DNA from 4 places in the Exiguobacterium sp. s138 genome. Region 1 is predicted to be linked to each of the others. Evidence: predicted binding sites of a transcription regulator. Region 1 holds the regulator's gene; each other region holds the start of a gene.
What was found. Region 1 encodes Rex, which represses fermentation and respiration genes when NADH is low (regulators of the CRP and FNR family bind a similar motif). Its sites were predicted from a motif close to TTGTGAAATATTTCACAA; they were not measured.
Positions count from the first base shown of each region.

Region 2: the regulator Rex is predicted to act here: its motif matches at 2,865-2,882, upstream of KNP91_RS01135 (L-lactate dehydrogenase).
Region 3: the regulator Rex is predicted to act here: its motif matches at 2,955-2,972, upstream of KNP91_RS09475 (AtpZ/AtpI family protein).
Region 4: the regulator Rex is predicted to act here: its motif matches at 3,009-3,026, upstream of adhE (bifunctional acetaldehyde-CoA/alcohol dehydrogenase).

Region 1 covers NZ_JACSMW010000003.1:555,294-560,427, forward strand. The annotation lists gene KNP91_RS09960 (S8 family serine peptidase) at 1-605, opposite strand, end outside; tRNA gene KNP91_RS09965 (tRNA-Ala) at 851-923, opposite strand; gene tatC (twin-arginine translocase subunit TatC) at 1,031-1,810, opposite strand; gene KNP91_RS09975 (twin-arginine translocase TatA/TatE family subunit) at 1,818-2,021, opposite strand; gene KNP91_RS09980 (redox-sensing transcriptional repressor Rex) at 2,021-2,680, opposite strand; gene KNP91_RS09985 (ABC-F family ATP-binding cassette domain-containing protein) at 2,837-4,738, shown strand; gene KNP91_RS09990 (hypothetical protein) at 4,738-5,130, shown strand.
Region 2 covers NZ_JACSMW010000001.1:220,469-225,602, forward strand. The annotation lists gene KNP91_RS01115 (1,4-alpha-glucan branching protein domain-containing protein) at 1-1,140, shown strand, start outside; gene rpmG (50S ribosomal protein L33) at 1,245-1,394, shown strand; gene KNP91_RS01125 (5-formyltetrahydrofolate cyclo-ligase) at 1,456-2,004, shown strand; gene KNP91_RS01130 (DUF92 domain-containing protein) at 1,995-2,774, shown strand; gene KNP91_RS01135 (L-lactate dehydrogenase) at 2,943-3,896, shown strand; gene KNP91_RS01140 (GNAT family N-acetyltransferase) at 4,106-4,615, shown strand; gene KNP91_RS01145 (M42 family metallopeptidase) at 4,794-5,134, shown strand, end outside.
Region 3 covers NZ_JACSMW010000003.1:454,634-459,767, forward strand. The annotation lists gene atpA (F0F1 ATP synthase subunit alpha) at 1-9, opposite strand, end outside; gene KNP91_RS09450 (F0F1 ATP synthase subunit delta) at 29-562, opposite strand; gene atpF (F0F1 ATP synthase subunit B) at 562-1,095, opposite strand; gene atpE (F0F1 ATP synthase subunit C) at 1,233-1,445, opposite strand; gene atpB (F0F1 ATP synthase subunit A) at 1,521-2,264, opposite strand; gene KNP91_RS09470 (ATP synthase subunit I) at 2,273-2,659, opposite strand; gene KNP91_RS09475 (AtpZ/AtpI family protein) at 2,656-2,874, opposite strand; gene KNP91_RS09480 (pentapeptide repeat-containing protein) at 3,525-4,316, shown strand; gene wecB (non-hydrolyzing UDP-N-acetylglucosamine 2-epimerase) at 4,660-5,134, opposite strand, start outside.
Region 4 covers NZ_JACSMW010000001.1:564,837-569,970, forward strand. The annotation lists gene uptA (undecaprenyl phosphate transporter UptA) at 19-612, opposite strand; gene KNP91_RS02895 (Na+/H+ antiporter family protein) at 812-2,134, opposite strand; gene KNP91_RS02900 (beta-class carbonic anhydrase) at 2,286-2,837, opposite strand; gene adhE (bifunctional acetaldehyde-CoA/alcohol dehydrogenase) at 3,171-5,134, shown strand, end outside.

The DNA of each region.
Region 1 (5,134 bases):
TCCTTATGGGTCGGGTCGATTCCCGTATCGATGACGGCAACGATGGTTCCTTCCCCTTTATAGCCGTAGTCCTGCCATGTTTCTTTTGCATTAACCATGTCTTTACTGTGCAACATGTTTGGTGTCGCGCCTTTTTCGACTTCCGGACGCGCATACTCATGTGCGATATGTACGCTCTTGATGCCGCTTAACTTTTTCAACTCTTTGATTTCACCGTATTTGACTTCACCACTGAAACCGTTCAGGACAGTCGTAAAGCTTTCTTTATACGAAACAGCAATATCTTTTTTAGCAATCGCTGCTTTGACTTCTTTTTGTTTATTGACGATCTGATTCTTGAGAATGATTTTTTCCGTATTGCTTAACGTGCTGTAGCGTTTATTTTGTGCCTGCGCATGTTCAATTGCGGCTTTTTGATCGAGTTCGACGACAATCCGTACTTTTTCGTTTTGGCTGTATGACTTTTCCTGACCCGCTTTTTTCAGTGAGAGTGCTTGTGGCTTTTGTACATCCACTTTTTGTGATGACACATTTCCCTCAGCATGAACTAGGCTGGAAGTTGTCATGAGGGCTGCCGCCATCAGAGCAATCTTCTTTTTCTTCATTCTTTTTCCTCTTTTCCAAAAATGTAATGTGTAACAAAACATATTAAACGAAAATTCTGTATTTTTAGTTTAATTAATTTTCTCTTAATATACAATTTAAATTTGGAGTATTTTAAAAATAATTGTTGGTTTATGGCATATCAATCAGTTAACATCCTTCATTTACCTTTTTATCAAAAGAGAACGTTTTTCTGAAAACACAAAAAAAACCCCCGGTTGCCCAAGGGTTTTCAAGTAAAGCGATATGGAGACTATCGGGCTCGAACCGACGACCTTTTGGCTGCCAGCCAAACGCTCTCCCAGCTGAGCTAAGCCCCCGTGTGTTTCTATAATGAGTATAACCATTGCTGTTCACTTTTTCAATATAAAATTAGACCGCTTACAAAAAAATCTCCTTCACCTTGCGGGTAAAGGAGAATCTTCTATTATTTGTTCAACTCACGCATAAGATCCGCCTGTCGCTCCAGTTCCGCCTCCTGCTCGAGAATCAGCACTTTTTTGTACGTCCGTGCTGAGATGATGATGCTGATTTCATATAACACGAACAACGGAACAGAAATCATCAAATGCGATGTGATATCGGGCGGTGAGATCAACGCCGCAATCACGAACAGCGCAAAATATGCATACTTCCGATTCTTCCGCATGAAGAACGGCGTCACGAGTCCGAGCCGTGTCAAAAACATCGTCACGACCGGCAACTGGAACAACACACCGAACGGAATCGTCAACCTGATCAGGAAACTGAAGTAGTTCTCGACGCCGATGACCTGTTCAATCCCAAGCTCTTGCCCGAGTTCCGTCGATACTTCGAGTAAAAACGGCAACAGCCAAAAATAAGAAAACGAAATACCCGCAAGGAATAAGAAAAACGTCACGGGAATATACGTCAACGTCGCTTTTTGTTCTTGGTCGTGCAGACCGGGACGGATGAATGCCCAAAGCTGATACATCCAAAACGGGGACGCCAAGACGATTGCGATGATGAACGCAAGATTCAGATATAACATCAGTGGATCAACAACGTTAAACGCATTCAGCCCAATTCCGAGTTCCTTTAAGTCGGCCTGTAAGAAACGGACGAGCGGCCGGACGAGCGGAAAGGCTGCGATAAACATGACCACTACAATGATGAGCGACCAGATGATCCGCTTACGCAGTTCATCTAAGTGCGATGTCACACTCTGTTCTTGATCGATCGCCATGATTCACTCACTTCTCTTTCATTTCGTCCTTTTTGTCCTTATCATCTTCCATGATGCCGTTCGTTGCGCTCTTGAACTCTTTTAACGTCTGTCCGGCAGCGCGGCCGAGTTCCGGTAATTTCTTCGGTCCGAAGATGATTAAGGCGACGACACCAATCAAAGCGATGCTCCCCGGTCCAATACCAAGTGTTAACGGGATTAAGTTTTCCATTATGATTTCACTCCTTCAGCTGATTGCGAATAATGCTTCATAAAATACACGAGCGACTGCAGCTCGATTGACAAATCGATGTGATGCACCCGAACGTGGGCCGGTACATTCAACCGGGCCGGTGTAAAGTTCAAAATGCCGGTCACACCATACTCTACTAACTCATCTGCCACTGACTGGGCGAACTGAGACGGTACCGTCAAGATGGCGACGTCGACATTGTTCGCTTTGATTTGTTCTTTCATATCTGACACATGATAAATCGGAACGTCCTGCGTCGTCGTTCCGACCTTGTCCTCATCGGCGTCAAACGCGATGACGATACGAGTACTATTATTCTTTAAAAAGTTATAATTTGCAAACGCTGTTCCGAGATGTCCGACCCCGATTAAGGCGACATTCGTGACCTCGTCTTGGTTGAGTGTCTTTCGGAAAAATGTTAACAAATGTTGAACATTATAACCGTACCCTTTTTTCCCTAACGCCCCAAAGTAGGAAAAGTCACGACGGATCGTCGCGGAGTCGACTTTGACCGCTTCGCTGAGCTCTGCTGACGAGACGCGCAACTTGCCGGAGTTATAAAGACTCTGGATAAAACGATAATATAACGGCAGCCGTTTCGCCGTTGCTTGTGGTATTTTTGTGTCTGGCCCATTCATACTGCAGTTCCCCCTTCGGCCACGTTCTGACGTGGCACCCAAATCAATGCAAAGAATTCTACTCCCCTTGATTGTAAACCACTTCACATAGAGTAACAAATATTATATTCGGCAGGATTTTTCGTGATAGACTAAAGGGTGGAAGGATGGATGGATATGATTCTCTTACAAGTAAACCAACTCTCAAAATCATTCGGCGTCGAGCCGATTTTAGACAATATTAAACTCGAAGTACAGGAACGGGACCGGATTGCCCTCGTCGGACGAAATGGTGCCGGAAAATCGACACTTTTAAAAATCATCGCTGGGGAGCTGTCACATGACTCGGGCGAGATCATGAAAAGCAAGGAAGTTCGGATCGGTTATCTTGCGCAGGACAGCGGACTTGAATCAAACGAATCGATTTGGAACGAGATGCTGACTGTTTTTGAGCATCTGCAGGATCAGGAACGGGCGCTTCGCCGGATGGAAATTGAAATGGGCATGGAGCACATTTTAAATGATCCGACTGCCTATGACCGTCTCCTGAAAACATACGATCAAGCGCAACACGACTTCTCGGAAGCCGGCGGCTATCAGTTCGAAGCCAACATCCGCTCCGTCTTACACGGGATGCGCTTTTATCCGGACGATTATTCCCGACGGATTCAGACGCTTTCTGGTGGACAGCGGACCCGGCTCGCCCTCGCGAAAATGTTGCTGCAGGCACCGGAACTGCTGATTCTCGATGAGCCGACCAACCACCTGGACATCGATACACTGTCCTGGCTTGAAAGTTACTTGTCCGGTTACCGCGGCGCTGTCCTGATCGTTTCCCATGACCGGTATTTCCTCGATCAAGTCGTCAACGTCGTCTATGAATTATCCCGGAACGTCTCCCGGAAGTTTACCGGTAATTATACGAAGTATCTCGAACAAAAAGCGGCGCTCTACGAACAGGAAATGAAACAGTTCGAACAGCAACAGGAAGATATCGCGAAGATGCAGGATTTCATCCAGCGCAACATCGCCCGGGCAACGACAACAAAACGGGCGCAAAGCGTCCGCAAACGTCTTGAAAAGGTCGACCGGATCGACCGGCCGGACGGTGACGAACGCAGTACGGTTCTGTCATTCCCGATTGAAAAGCAGAGCGGCAATGATGTGCTGCAGGTCAACCAACTCGCAGTCGGCTATGAAGAAGCCGTCTCGAAAAATATCACGTTCCGTCTGCAACGTGCGGAATCACTGGCGCTCGTCGGACCAAACGGAATCGGCAAGTCGACACTGCTGAAAGTGCTCGTCGGCCGTCTGAAACCGTTATTCGGAGAGTACCGGTTCGGAACCGGCGTCTCAATCGGTTACTACGATCAGGAGCAGGCGGAACTCAATGACCGTAACCGGGTCATTGATGAAATCTGGAACGAGTGGCCGTTGATGCGCGAACAGGAAGTCCGGTCCGTGCTTGGTCAGTTCCTCTTCAGCGGTGATGATGTCTTCAAACTCGTCCATGAATTATCCGGCGGGGAACGCGGACGCCTGGCGCTCGCAAAACTGAAGTTACGCAAAACGAATCTGCTGGTCCTCGATGAGCCGACGAACCACTTGGATCTTGATTCGAAGATGGTCCTCGAGAATGCCCTCGTCGACTACGAAGGGACTCTGCTGTTCGTTTCCCACGACCGCTACTTCATTGACCGCGTCGCGACGCGTGTCATCGAAATGAGTTCAGACGGTGTGACCGATTACCTCGGCGACTACTCGTATTACATGGAGAAAAAAGCCGAGAAAGAAGAAATTGCCCGACTCGAAGCGGAAGAAGCGAAAGCAATCAAAGTTGCGTCGACGAAGACGATTGACAAAGAAGCCCAAAAAGAAGCACGTAAGAAGAAACAGCAACTCGAACAGCTCGAGCAAGAGATCGAACGGTTGGAGAACCGGTCGGTTGAAATCGAACAGCTGTTGTGTGAACCGGAAGTCTTTAATGATATTCCGAAAGCGACCGCCCTGTCGGCAGAACGTGATCAGATCGACGTCGATTTGCTTGAGCTGATGGAACAGTGGGAGTCGTTCCACTGATGCGATCGAAAAGTTATCTGATCAATCTGATCCAAGGATTATTGTCCGGTGTCCTCTACTTCGTCCCGATGTATGCGGACTATGTCTCGGCTTTCATTCGTCCGGATGCCTTTAATGCCGTGTACCCGTTGTTCATCCTGATTTCCTGCATGATCGGTCTTGTCATCCAGACCTGGAGCGGACTGTTCGTCAGCTTATTGTCCGGTCTGATCTGTACGTTGTTGACAATTCAGTCGTTCGTCGAACTGAACGACCCGATGATCATGATGTATTACGGTGCTGTCTCACCACTGGTCGCCTTTTTGATCAGCTGTGTCGGAATCTGGGCACTTGCCGTCCTGTTTTATTTGCTCGACGGTTTTCAGTACAGCAAACGTCATAAAATGGAGTAAGTCA
Region 2 (5,134 bases), on a different contig from region 1:
GGACATTGGTGGTTCGAGGGGCCGGACTTCCTCGGAAAAACGATGGAACGATTCGAAGACTACGGCATCGAGTCGATTTCTCCGGCGATGTTCTTAGAACGTCACTTCCAGGATATTGAAACGGTTCACATTGCCATGGGAACATGGGGACGTAAAGGTTATGCCGACGTCTGGATCAATGAGCGGAATGATTGGATGATCCGTCACCTGCATCAACTTGAAAAACGGTTGGCAGGTGTCGTTGCCCGTAATCGTCATCAAGATGAGCTGACGGTGAAAGCCAAACGCCAATTGATTCGGGAGTATCTGCTTGCCGTTTCGAGTGACTGGCCGTTTATTCTTGACGGACAGACGACAGCACAGTATGCAGCGAACCGCTTCCGTGAACACATCAAACGTTTTGAAGAGACGGAACGCCGCCTTGATGCACAAGAGCTGACACTGGATTGGTTGGAAGAACGGTATGCAGAATACCCGTTCCTCGCCGATACAGACATTGAACCGGATGTCTTCTTGACGCCGCACGATTACTACGTGGCGGTTCAACGGGAAGCATCATGGAACAGTGAGGCCCTTTTACTTGTGACCACTCAATATGATGATCCGAATCGTCCGGTTGCAGAATACGCAAAACGATTAGCTGCATCCGGTGAAAATGTGTACGTCATCACATCAGGCGCGACGGGCTATCGACATGAGGATGGTATCCATGTCTATTCTGTCGAAGTTAATGGTCTACCGCTCGTTCAGACGTATAATCAATTGGCCGGCTTAAATTTGGCAGTCTTGCGTCAAGCGCAGGCGTTGAATAAAATCGTCGAGTTCCGTCTTGTCCATAACTTTAATATGGAGACGGCTTCAGCAGCCCAATCGTTTGCGGAAATGAACGGATTGCCACTTGTAAGCAACGTGTATGACTTGGAAAGCGAACGTTCTCCGTCAGGAACAGGCGGACTGGTCGTAGCAATCAAACGACTGGAAGGCGAAGCATTACGTCATTCGGACGTCATTTATCTCGAACGAGAAGAAGCGAGAAACGGGATCGAACAGGATTATCATGTCGCAAAAGAACTGCGTACATTCCAGGTGGACCTTGAAAATCCATACCAGCATATAATGAATCCAAAAAAGAACGGATGAACAGTTGCAATTCACTTCCTTTCTTGGTACGATACTTGAGTATGCTTAACCTTATGTAAAGCAAAAATACTTGATACATCGAGAGCTAGATAGGAGGGAATCCCATGCGCGTTAAAATTACTTTGGCTTGCACTGAAACTGGTGACCGTACTTATATCACTAAGAAGAACAAGCGTAACAACCCAGAGCGTCTTGAGTTGAAGAAATACAACCCACGTCTCCGTAAGCACACACTTCACCGTGAAGTAAAATAATTGAGATGGAAGCCGTCACCTTGTGTGATGGCTTTTTTGTTGAATAAGGGGGATTGGCAGAATGGAAAAGCAGGAAATCCGGCGATGGATCACCGATCAGTTAAACCGGTTGGAAAACCGGGAACAAAAGCAACAGCAGATTTATGATCAGTTATTTGAATTACCGGAGTGGAAAAATGCTCAATCGATTGCTGTCACACTGTCGTTTCGTAATGAATGTGCGACGGATCCGATTGTTTTAAAAGCCTGGCAACTCGGAAAACAGGTAGTCATTCCGAAAGTCATACAACAGGAAATGAAATTTTTTGAATACGTACCGAACAGTCCGTTAATTGAAACGAAGATGGGTATTCGTGAACCGGATGACCAGGCGAACGAGCAATCTTTGCGTTCAGTCGATCTTTGTCTTGTTCCTGGACGGGCTTTCACACGTGCAGGATACCGCATCGGATGGGGCGGCGGTTTTTATGACCGGGCATTAACTGACTACCCGGGGCATACGGTAGCGGTTACGTTTGACTGTCAGCTCGTTTCTGATTTTGAGGTGGAACCGTTTGATCAACCGGTCCAAAAAATCGTAACCGAGTCTAAGGTCATCGTATGTCGGTAATATACGGTGTCGTATTTTGTTTGCTGCTCGGATATATCGGTTACCGGTTTCGTCTATTGACCGTCAGCGGCAGTCTCTTTACGGTGGTCGTCGGTTCGCTTGTCCTTGCTGGTTTCGGATACCCCGGACTTGTCATGTTAATGCTCTTTTTTGGCAGTTCCAGTTTGTTATCGAAACTCGGGAAACGAAGAAAACAATCAGTGGATCAAATTGTCGAAAAAGATGGACCGCGTGACGGCTGGCAGGTTCTCGCAAATGGAGGCATCGCAGCATTAGCTTCCATAGGATTCAGTTGGACAGAACACACGTCGTTTCTCGTCTTATTTTTGGTTGTCCTTGCAGCATCCAATGCGGACACATGGGCTTCTGAAATCGGTCCGTTATCAAAAAAAGATCCTTTCCTGTTTACGGGACGGCGTGTACCGGCCGGGACGAGCGGTGCCGTTTCGTTTCTTGGGACATCGGCAACGATCGTCGGCGCCCTATTTATTGCGACAGCGGGAGACCTGTTGTTTGATTTACCAACGGGGACGTGGCTATTGATCGCAGCAGGCGGCATCATAGGTAGTCTGCTTGATACCGTATTCGGGGGGACGGTCCAGCGGAAATTCCGGTGTGTCGTCTGTTCGAAAGAAACGGAGAAACGCCGGCACCACAACCAACCGACCCTTTATTTAAAAGGGTGGAAATGGCTCGGGAATGACGCCGTCAACTTTTTATCGAGTACGTTAGCCGGAATGATTGGTTTTATAGGGCATCGAATGTGGTAAGTTGAAATGGAAGATGTCACTTTTCCTTATGTTAGGATATTATTGACACAATTTAGACAAGATGTGAACGATTTCATTAATTCCTAAACTTTGTGAAAGATGTTACAATCTAATTGTGAGGTAGTTAACAAACTTTTAAATTACCTATCAGAAAGGTGGATATAAAGGATGGAATTACATGCGAAAGTGACACGTGTAGCGTTAATTGGGGCGGGGGCTGTCGGTTCAAGCTTTGCTTATCAGATGTCAACGGCAGGATTGTGTGAAGAATTGGTTATCATCGACGTAAATAAAGCCAAAGCGGAAGGCGAAGCGATGGATTTAAATCACGGAACACCATTCAGCTCTTCTCCGATGCGGATCTGGGCAGGGGATTATTCAGACTGCAAAGAAGCGGAAGTGATCGTCATCACAGCAGGCGCGCCACAAAAACCGGGTGAAACCCGACTCGATCTTGTTGCTAAAAATGCGTTAATCATGAAAGAAATGGTGCGTCAAATCATGGAGTCCGGTTTTGATGGCATCATCGTCGTTGCCTCTAATCCGGTTGACATCATGGCCCACTTAGCTTGGAAATATTCCGGTCTTCCGAAATCCCGTGTCTTTGGCTCAGGAACGGTTCTGGATACGGCACGTTTACGCCAAATGCTCGGTGAATACTTCCACATCGATTCCCGTAATGCCCATGCGTATATTCTCGGTGAGCACGGGGACACCGAATTTGCAGCCTGGAGCAATTCCCGGATCTATGGTAAAACGATTGATGAATTGTTAGCGGAAGATGACCGATACTCGCAAGCGGATCTTGATCAGATTTATATCAATGTCCGCGATGCAGCCTATCATATCATCGAACGAAAAGGTGCGACGTATTATGCAATCGGACTTGGACTCGTTCGAATCGTCCGGGCGATTCTTGGAAATGAGAACTGTCTTTTGACGGTCGGTGCGCACGTCGACGGTCAGTATGGAATTTCCGGGATTCATATCGGCGTCCCGGCAATCATCAACCGGCAAGGGGTCCGGGAAATCATTGAAGTTTCTTTAACGGAAGAAGAATTGAAAAAATTCCATCACTCAGCAGAAGTGTTACGGCAAACGATGGAACCTGTCCTTCACTGAGGTGAAGACGCCATCTGCTGCGATCCATCTGCTTGAAGTAAAAAGACCATTCCTTTTTAATCAGTCAAAAAGGAATGGTCTTTTTTGTATGGAAGAATCTCGATTAAACTAGGTTTTATTTTACTAGAAAAAGGTTATGTAAAGGATAGAAGAGTTTTTCATAGCATCGTATTCACTAGCAAAAACGCATAAAGGGGAGAAAGACAGTCATGTATACATTTCGGAAGTTAACGAAAGAAGATGCAGAACAGTATTGGAGTCTTCGACTGGAAGGATTAAAAAATCATCCAGATGCGTTTGGTCATTCGTTTGATGATGAACAACAAACACCGATTCAGGATGTTCAAGAAGGACTGGAAGGCGGTCCGGATTCCGATGAAATATGGCTCGGAATATTTGACGGTGAAAAATTATTTGGGTTCGGACAGGTCAAATCGTTCGAATTATCACGGGAGTCGCATAAAGCGATGATTTCCGGCGTATATGTTTCACCGGATTATCGTGGCGGAACGGGTCGTGCTTTGATGGAAGCTTTGATTGAAGAAGCAAAACAACTTCCTGATGTCGAACAAGTCATTTTGGCGGTACTTTCCGGTAACGAGGCAGCGCAAAGTCTGTATGAATCACTTGGATTCGAAGTATACGCGGAAGATCCGGATTCCGTTAAATTGGAAGATGGGACGTACCGGGATGATATTTGGATGAAGAAATACGTCTGATGGAAAGACGGATTGTCGTCTATGCGTAGACGTATGAAAAGTCGTAGAGTCAATTTACATTGACTCTACGACTTTTTTTATTGACAGGGCAGACGGCTGAAGCGATGAATCAGTATCCGCCTGTTCCATCTTTTGGTATCATAGAGAGGGAAAAAACATTTGAAAAGGAGTGGAACAGATGCAGGCAGTTGTTCAGACGATTCGTGACTTAGTGGAGATTCCTAGTCCGACCGGATTCACCGCTCACGCACTTACATATGTAGAAAACCGGTTCAAAGAAGAAGGTATTTCATATAAAAAATTAGAAAAAGGGGCATTGCTTGCGATGTTGCCGGGCGAGTCGGCGCGAATCCGGCTGTTAACGGCGCATGTCGATACGCTAGGAGCAATGGTAAAAGAAATCTTACCGACCGGGCGCCTCAGTCTTTCGCAGCTCGGCGGCTATGCCTGGACAGCAATTGAGGGGGAAAACTGTTTAGTTCACAAGATGGACGGACAGACGGTTTCCGGAACGATCGT
Region 3 (5,134 bases), 100 kb from region 1:
AATGCTCATGCGTTTCACCCCTATTTTCTTACGCTTTTAACAGCTCACGCTCAAGTCGCGTTAGTTTCGTTTCGATCGTGCCATCATATGTCGTGTAACCGATTTGAACACGAAGTCCGCCGATTACGTTCGTATCAACAACATTTTCTACTTCAAGCGTTTTACCTGATTTTTGGCCAAACGTTTCCTTCACGTTCGTGAGTTCTTCGTCCGACAGTTTGTATGCACTTGTGACGATTGCTGTCGCAACGTTACGGTGCTCATTCAACAACGCGATGAAATGCTCCGGCAATGATAATACTTCCGCCGCCCGGTCGTTTTCGACCATGACGAGGATCGTATTCAAGACAATCGTATTGAAGCCTGTGAAGCTCGTCTGAAGGACTTGCTTCAGCTCTTCTGCAGAAATCGATGGGTTTTCTAACACCGATGCGAGCTCTGGTGTTGCGTGGAGCACTTCGCCGAGCGTTCGCACATCAGCTTCTGCTTGGTCGAGCACGTGATGCTCAAGTGCAAGATCGAAGAGCGCTTTTGCGTAGCGTCCCGCTACGTGGTCACGCATTAGTTCGTGCCCTTAGTATCAGCGAGGAATTGATCGACGAGTGCACGTTGTGCCGCTTCGTCTGTCGCCAGCTGTGTTTTCATGACGTGGCGTGCTGCAGCGATTGCTTGAAGAGCAACATCGTTCTTCAAAGCAGCTTGTGCTTCAGCGCGTTCACGTTCGATTGCACGGCGAGCTTCTTCCTTGCTCAATTCTGTTTCGACACGTGCCTGCTCCATCGCACGTGCTTGTTCTGCCTCAGCTTGACGGCGTGATGCTTCTAACAGGTCACGTGCTTCCGTACGTGCCTTGTTGAGTTCTGCTTGTTGTTGTTCTACGTAGACTTCAGCGTCTTTCCGGCTTTTCTCAGCCGAATTGATCTCGCTAGCCACATGCTCTTCCCGCGCTTTCATCATGTTGACGAGCGGGCCCCATGCGAATTTCTTCAAGAGGATGAGGAGCAAGAGGAAAACGACGATCGTGACGATCATATTGGCGAGAAGAAGATGGTTGCTTTCTGCAACTCCTTCAGCCGCACGATACGTGAGATTCATTCGATTACACTCCCCTCGTGGTTGGTCCTACTTCTAGTATCTACATAAGGGAGCCGTAGCCCCCATGACGGTTCACTCTAATGGAACGAATAACGCCCTATGTAGCTCAGTTCTTCGTGCGTAAAATTAAATACGGATTAAGAGTTGAGAAGAAGGAAACCGACCGCTACACCGATGATTGGAAGTGCCTCAACGAGACCGATACCGATGAACATTGTTTGACGAAGTTCGTTTTTGAGTTCTGGCTGACGTGCTTGTCCTAATACTGTACCGTTTACGATAAGACCGTTACCGATACCTGCGCCGAGTGCGCCGAGTCCGATGATGATCGCTGTTGCAATAAGTTCCATTATGAATTGCCTCCCTAGATTGTGTTCGAAATTTGGTCGTGCGATTATCGGAAAAGCAGATGCTTTACCTTCGAATTAATGGTCGTGCGCTGCCTTATGCCCGATGTAAACCATCGTTAAGATAAGGAAGATATACGCTTGGATTGCTCCGATGAAGAGTGAGAATCCTTGCCAGATCAACATTGGGATCGCTGACAGAATAGCACCGACTGGTCCGAGGAATTGGAAATCGTTCGTTCCAGAGACGATACCGATCGAAAGAATGATACCAATCATGATTTCACCCGCGAAGATGTTACCGTAAAGACGAAGACCGAGAGTCAACGTGTTTGCGAATTCCTCGATGATGGTAATAATAAACATCGGCGTCATAAACGTTTTCGCATACGAGCCGAAGCCGCGCATTTTCACACCGTAATAATGGCTCATGACCACTACCATAGATGAAAGTGCAAGTGTCACATACGGATCTGCAGTTGGTGAGTTGAACCAAATGTAGTGACCCGTCACAACGTTAAAGGGAAGACCCATTAAGTTGGACACGATGATGAACAGGAACAGTGTCATTCCGAAAGTTAGGAAGCGACCCCCTGTTTTCCAGTCCATCGTGCTGCTGATGATTCCGCGAACGAACTCGAGGAACATCTCCATCACGTTTTGAGCACCGGTCGGCTTCATCACAAGACGTCGCGTACCGGCCACGGCAATCAGGAAAACGAGAGCAGCTGCAATCAGCACTGTGATCAAGTTTGTCCAGCTACCGTACAGAACGAAGTCGCCCCAGAGTGGGATTTCGTAAAGTGGCATTTCGTGGTTCATTTGATTATTCACCTCTTTTCCCGCTTAAGTTCGTGAGTAAAATACTCACAAAATTGTATGACGTGGCCGGCGAGAAGGCCTATTACCACCGCAGTTAATGACAATTCGGCTTCATACTTCAAGCCGATCATCACACAGAGTACCGCGACCGCCATGCGTGATACGGTCCCTCGAGACATCGGCTTGCGCCCACGCTCGATTACACGATACATTCGATCGACGCTTAATCGTTGCAGCGTCAAGATCATGAAGCTACCTGCCCCACCCAGTGCCAGTCCATAAATCACCGGATCACTCGGATAACCGACAAGTAACAGGACGGCAAGGATTCCATAATAGAGTCCGAACCATCGTAAGTACGCACGATACAACGCATCTTGAAGGATGATATTCATGTCTTGTCTCCTAACAAGTGCCTGATCATTGCGATCATGCAAAGAATTCCGATGAAAATCCCGATGAACACTGCAAACGTCGCACCCATCTTTTGCCACCAATCCTGCTGTTCCCCATAGTTCCCAACAAGAAAGCCGATGACGATCGGTGCGGCTAGTGCCGTCGAAATTTGCGAGGCCATGACCATACTCGTCGCGAGCCCTTTTTGGCGCACTAGAGACGACCCCCTTTTCCCAGTTGTGAGTTCTTTTTCTTTCCCACAATTTGCGGATTTTCATACTAGTCAAGAATACAATGAGAACCATTTCATAGTCAAATGAATTCACAATTAAAATGGAGCCGTAAAACCATTGTATATCAACAATTGATAAGGTTTTCACAGAGGTGTCCCGTGCCACTCTTTTCACGAAGATGTGAAGAAAATATGTAGTATTATCAACGTTTATCGAGATGGTTCACTAGGTGAACAAAATCCTTGAACAGTAACGTTATATCGTGTTCTGAAATGAGAAACAAGTCACCTAAATCTGATTTGTGTCGATTTTGTGAAAAAACATTTTTCGTTCACATTTGTAAACGCTTCCTTTATGGGACGGTTTACCCCCTCTGACATCTGTTTGTAACAAAGCGGATGCATGGTTTCCAATTCGTTCCGTGTGTCCCTTGTCACAGCTTAAAAATTCACGGATGACTTTCTATTTTCAAGGTCATGATACGGCTCTTTTTTTAACAAAAATCATACATTTAGTCCTTCCGCTTCAGTAGTGGGCTACTGTTTTTTTACTCATCTACCTTGATTTGAAAACGATTGGCTACATATGGTAAAAAGAAGTGACATGAACCAATCAAAAGGAAGTGAACCTCATGGAAACCGAACGCTTTCGTGTTCAGTGCGGGGATTGCTTCGGACTTTGTTGTACGGCCCTCGCGTTTTCCGCTTCAAGCGATTTTGGTCACGACAAACCGGAAGCGACACCCTGCCGGAATTTAGACAACGAGTACCGCTGCCGGATTCACGACCGGCTGCGTCCAAGCGGCTATAAAGGATGCACCGTCTATGACTGCTTCGGTGCCGGGCAACAGATTTCGCAGGTGACATTTTCCGGCGTGTACGATGAGACGACAAAACCGGTCATGTACGCCCTCTATCCGAAGATGGTCCATCTGCAGGAAATGATGTGGTACCTGACAGACGGTATCCGGCCGGCCACCCGCCCGATTCATCATTTGCTCGAGGACAAGCTGGCCGAACTCGATGCCCTGACCCACTCTTCTCCGGAAGAACTGGCGGCACTCGATCTCGATCAGGTAAGGGCAACCGTTCTACCGCTTCTTGCCCAAATCGAAGAACTGGTTCAAACGCCGGTCTCAGGGACAAGCAGACGTCCGCTCCCCCGCGACTGGATCGGAAAAAATCTTGCCGGACAGGATTTCTCCGGCGTTAGTGTCCGCGGCCAGTTTTTACTCGCGACGAACTTATCGAACAGTCGGTTGCGTGGCGTCAACTTCCTCGGTGCCGATTTGCGGGACTGTCAGCTGGCCGGTGCCGATTTGACCGATGCGTTGTTTTTGACACAGGCGCAGGTCAATGCGGCACAAGGCGACGCGAAGACACATCTGCCGGAACGGTTGCTCCGCCCGTCACACTGGGCGTAATTCACTATTCTCCGACAAGAGGAGTGTCTCTTTTCCAAACATAACCGTCATACTATCTTAACAGGCGTTCCGTCCTCTTCCTCATGCGCTTTCCGCAGGCGAGACACAAGCCAGCTTTCCTGCCCCTGTGGTCAGGAAACCGGGTCTCGTTTGTCTCTAACAGCGCAAAAAAACGCGCTTTTTCCTGCAGGAGTCGCATGAAACGAGGACGTTCACGTCGCCTATTGACACATCGTTCGTACGTCCATCTTTGGAACAGATAATTCTGTTGTATTCCAAAAAGGACCGAGGCCTCCGTTTTTGACGGGGACATCGGTCCTTTTGCTGTATGCCTATACTTTCGTCAGTTCTCTACTTTAAACGGCTCAAACGCCGCATCCTGATTAAAATGTTCCAGAATTGCCGCCGCAATCCGTTCAGAAGCATGACCGTCTCCATAAGGATTTGAAGCCTGGGCCATCTTGTTATGTGCTACTTCGTCTTCGAGCAACTCACTCGCGAGACGATAGATTGTTTCTTCATCCGTTCCGGCCAGCTTCAGCGTTCCCGCTTTAACGCCTTCCGGACGTTCGGTCGTATCGCGTAAGACGAGAACCGGCACACCGAGTGACGGAGCTTCTTCCTGGACGCCGCCGGAATCCGTCAAGATAAGGTGCGCCCGGCTCGCAAAGTTATGGAAGTCAAAGACGTCGAGCGGCGGAATCAAGGTGATGCGGTCGTGTCCTCCGAATACGTCACTCGCCGCTTCCTGGACGACAGGATTCAAATGAACCGGATAGACGATATGAATGTCCGGATGGTCGTCGACAAGACGCCGG
Region 4 (5,134 bases), on a different contig from region 1:
CAGACTGCAAAACTTGAATTAGGTTGTACGTTGACGCTTTTTCAGGAAGACATATAAGAGAATCATAACGACAGCAGCAATCAGGACACCGTTCGTATAAGGTGCGGCCACTTCTTTAATCGAGCGCCAGTTCGTTCCGAGCGTCTCACCGAGGTAGAGGAAAAGAATCGACCAGGGAATGATGGCGAGGACAGTGTAGAATGAGAATTTCGTCTGATCCATTTTTGCAAGACCGGCTGGAATCGAAATCGCATGACGGACGACCGGAATGAAGCGGGCTCCGAAAATGACGCCTTGTCCGTATTTCAGGAACCAGCGTTCTGCGAGATCGAGATGGTGTTCCGTAATCAGCAGGTACTTTCCGTATTTTAAAATCAATGGTCGACCGCCGTAACGGGCAAACCAGTATAAAAATAATTGCGAAAACAAACCGCCGATGACAGCAGCAACAACGGCAAGCGGCCAACCGATCGTTCCTTGGGAAATCATGAATCCACCGTAAGACAAGACGATTTCGCTCGGAATGATCTCAATCATCAATCCTAAGGCAATACCGAAATACCCTAGATCAGCGAGGTATAATAAAACGTTATTAACAACTTGAGATAACACATCGAACACTCCTTCAGCTTCACTTCATTCCTTTATATTAGAGAAGAAAGCCGGAAAATGAAAGAAAAAATCTTTAATCTGACGAAGCAAATATTTACTAAGCATCTTTAAGTAGAAGGTACAGCCCGTTTAATGAAGCAAAATGATTCAAAAAAAGAACCAATACCGATTATGGCATTGGTTCCTGAAAACATACTTTTTATAACACCATCGCGGCAATCGTTCCGAAAACGAGCAGCGGCAGATTGTAGTGCAGGAATGTCGGGATGACGGTTTCCCGCATGTGATCATGCTGTCCGTCAGCGTTCAGTCCACTTGTTGGACCGAGCGTCGAATCGGATGCCGGGCTTCCGGCGTCGCCAAGGGCACCGGCCGTCCCGATGATAGCAATCGTCGCTTCCAGACTGAATCCGTACTGGACACAAAGCGGGACGAAAATCGCAGCGATGACAGGAACCGTCGAGAAACTCGAGCCGATCCCCATTGTGACGAGCAGTCCGATCAATAGCATGACGAAAGCGGCAACGAGTTGGGAATCGCCCATCAAGGCTTTTGAATTCTCAACGAGCGGATCGATGTCACCGGTTTTCCGGAGGACGTTCGAAAATCCATTCGCTGAAATCATGACGAATCCGATGAACGACATCATTCGCATACCTCGGGTGATGACATCGTCTGCTTCACTGAAGCGGACGAGACGAAGAAGGAGAAACAGGACGAGACCTGTTGTCGCAGCAAAAATCATCGATTCGGTCGTCAGCTGGACAGCGAGTGTCGCGAGGACGACGAGTCCGCTGAGGAACAATTTTGTTTTCGTGATGACGGGAATCTCATAGTCGTCCGGTGCGATGTTCCTCATTTCGTATTCCCGTGGTTTCCGGTAAACGTAAAGACCAATCAACAGACCAACGAGCATTCCGAGTGCCGGAATCGCCATTGCCTGAATGACGGAAGCACCAGCCGTGTCCATTCCGTTTTTCGAAATGTTCGGCAAAAGGATCTGGTTCAAGTAGATATCCCCGAAGCCGACCGGCAGGAACATGTACGGTGTGACGAGACCAAACGTCATGACGATGGCAATCAGGCGACGGTCAATCTTCATCTCATTAAACAGACCGAGGAGCGGTGGAATGATGATCGGGATGAAGGCGATGTGAATCGGCAAGACGTTTTGTGAGCTGATCGCGAGTAACAAGATTGCAAAGACGATAAAGCCTTTTAACTTCTTGACTGACGCCGCGTCAGCGGATCCTTTTGAACGTTTGATCAGAGCATGTGCCAACGCATCCGGAAGTCCGGTTTTCGACAAGGCGACAGCAAACGCACCGAGTAAGGCATAACTGAGGGCGATTTCGGCCCCGGCGCCAAGTCCTTCAGCAAACGTCGCGATCGTCTTGTTGATGCCGAGACCGCCGATCAGTCCGCCGGCGACGGCACTGAGAACCATCGCGAGGACGATATGGACCCGGAAGATGGCTAAAAGAAATAATAGAGCAACGGCAATAATGACTGCATTAAACATGAACTAAAACCACACTTTCTTTTGGTATCACTGTACTATACTAAAGTATCATACAGACCGATCTTTTGACTGTCAAGAAAAAAACACAAAAAAGGTATGACCGACGTCAAATTGAGGTTGGCCATACCTTTCTTCTTCATTAAAACGTGATTCAGCAATCGACTTGGTCGAGTTTACCTGTTCCCGGATCGATGACAAGTCCGTGGACTTCCGTGCCCGGTGGCAACAATGGATGGTTTTTGATCAGTCCGACCGAGTGGCTGACATTTTCTTCGACCGATGTGAAGCCGCGTAACCATTGCTTCAAATCGACGCCGGAAGCATCCAGCGTGTGCAGAACCTGTTCATTGATGCCACGATCCTGCATCTCGGCGATCATCTTCGCCGGGTCAATCGTGCTCATGCCGCAGTCATGATGTCCGATGACAATGACTTCTTCCGCACCGAGGGCGTAGAGGGCGACGAGAATTGACCGCATGACAGATCCGAATGGATGGGACAGGACGGCTCCGGCATTTTTGATGATTTTCGCATCACCGTTTTTCAGACCAAGTGCGTGGGGAAGGAGCTCCGTCAAACGTGCATCCATACAGGTCAGAATCACAACCTTCTTATCCGGGAACTTATCCGAGATGAATGGTTCGTATTGTTTCTCTTCGACGAACTGTTGATTAAACGCAAGCATTTGATTAACGACTGACATGAAACTTCCTCCTTTAAGACAAATGAATGATGGAACTATTCCTAGCGTACACGATGAACGATTGGTCAGACAAGCAGATTCATAGATTGCTGTGACAGTTATCACAGCGAGTGATCGAAAAGACGGACCGTTATGTCAGAACAGGTCATTTCGATGAAAACGCTCTCATTCATGTGAAATAGTTCACAGGATAGCCATGCACAAATGTAACAAAAGGCGGTATGATTGATTTGTGAAGGAAAGCACAAACTATTGAAAATCAGCTTGGCATTCCTAACATCTAATAGGGAATTGCAGACTCAGATTCGTTCCAAAATAGGGAGGAAACCTAACATGGCTGTCAAAGAAAAAATCAAACAAGATGTCTCACCTGTCGAACAAGCAATCAATCAAATCGTCGCGAAAGGTCAAACGGCACTTCAAGAATTACTGACATTTGATCAAACGAAAATCGATACGATCGTGCGGGACATGGCGCTCGCCGGTCTTGAACGTCACGTCGAACTGGCGCGTCTCGCGGTTGAAGAGACAGGACGCGGTGTCTTTGAAGATAAAATGATCAAAAACATGTTCGCAACAGAATACATCTACAATAGTCTCCGGAATGAAAAAACGGTCGGGATTTTAGAAGAAGACGTCCAAAACGGTATCACGTACATCGCGGAACCGGTCGGTGTCGTCTGTGGCGTCACACCGGTGACGAATCCGACGTCAACGACGATGTTCAAAGCGTTGATCGCGATCAAGACGCGTAACCCGATTGTGTTCGCCTTCCATCCATCAGCACAAAACTGTTCCCTCGAAGCAGCGAAAACATTACGCGATGCGGCCGTCAAAGCGGGTGCACCAAAAGATTGTATCCAGTGGGTCGAACAACCGTCCCTCGAAGCAACAAAAGTTTTGATGAACCACACGGACATCGCGATGGTCCTTGCGACAGGCGGAGCCGGCATGGTCAAATCCGCTTACTCGACCGGAAAACCGGCGCTTGGTGTCGGACCGGGGAACGTACCGTGTTACATCGAAAAAACCGCTAAAATCAAACGCGCCGTCAGTGATTTGGTCCTCTCGAAAACATTTGATAACGGAATGATTTGTGCGTCCGAGCAAGCCGTCATCGTCGATCAAGAGATTTATGCGGAAGTCCGGGCAGAGATGGAAGCACTCGGTTGTTACTTCTGTACACCGGATGAGAAAAAACGTCTCGAAGCACTCGTCATCAAAACCGATACATGTGCCGTCAATGCGGATATCGTCGGAAAACCTGCGACATGGATTGCAGCAAAAGCCGGCATCGATGTTCCGGGCAACACCGTCATGCTCGTCGCGGAACTCGAAAAAGTCGGAGCGGAAGAACCGTTATCACACGAAAAACTAAGTCCGGTTCTCGGTGCGTACAGCGTTGCGTCAACGAATGACGCCTTCCATGTCGCGGAACGGATGCTTGAAATCGGCGGACTCGGTCATACGGCGGTTATTCACACAACAGATGATGAGTTGATGACAGCGTTTGGTCTCCGGATGAAAGCCTGCCGGATTCTCGTCAACAGTCCGTCAGCACACGGCGGAATCGGCGATCTCTACAATGAATTGACACCGTCACTCACACTCGGTTGCGGATCATACGGGAAAAACTCGGTCTCAGAAAACGTAACGGCGAAACATCTACTCAATGTCAAAAAGGTGGCGAGACGACGCGTGAACATGCAGTGGTTCAAAGTACCGGAAAAGATTTTCTTTGAGAAAAACTCGGTTCAATACTTGAAATCGATTCAAAATGTCTCACGAGCATTGATCGTCACCGATCAATCGATGGTTGAGTTCGGTTATGCCGACAAAGTCATCCGTAACTTGCCTGCAGGCGTCAGCTACCGGATCTTTGACCAAGTCGAACCGGATCCATCCGTGACGACCGTTCAAGTCGGTGCCCAGGCGATGCGTGACTTTAAACCGGACCTGATCATCGCCCTCGGTGGCGGATCGGCGATGGATGCTGCGAAAGGGATGTGGTTGTTCTACGAGCAGCCAAACGAAACGTTCTCGAACCTCCGTCAAAAATTCATGGATATCCGGAAACGGGCCTATAAATTCCCGGAACTCGGTAATAAAGCGAAGTTCGTCGCCATTCCGACGACATCCGGTACGGGATCAGAAGTCACACCGTTCACTGTCATCACCGATAAAGAGAAAAACGTTAAGTATCCGATTGCTGACTATGCGTTGACACCAGACGTTGCGATCGTTGATCCGGAGTTCGTCATGACGGTGCCTGCCTCTATCACGGCCGATACAGGGAT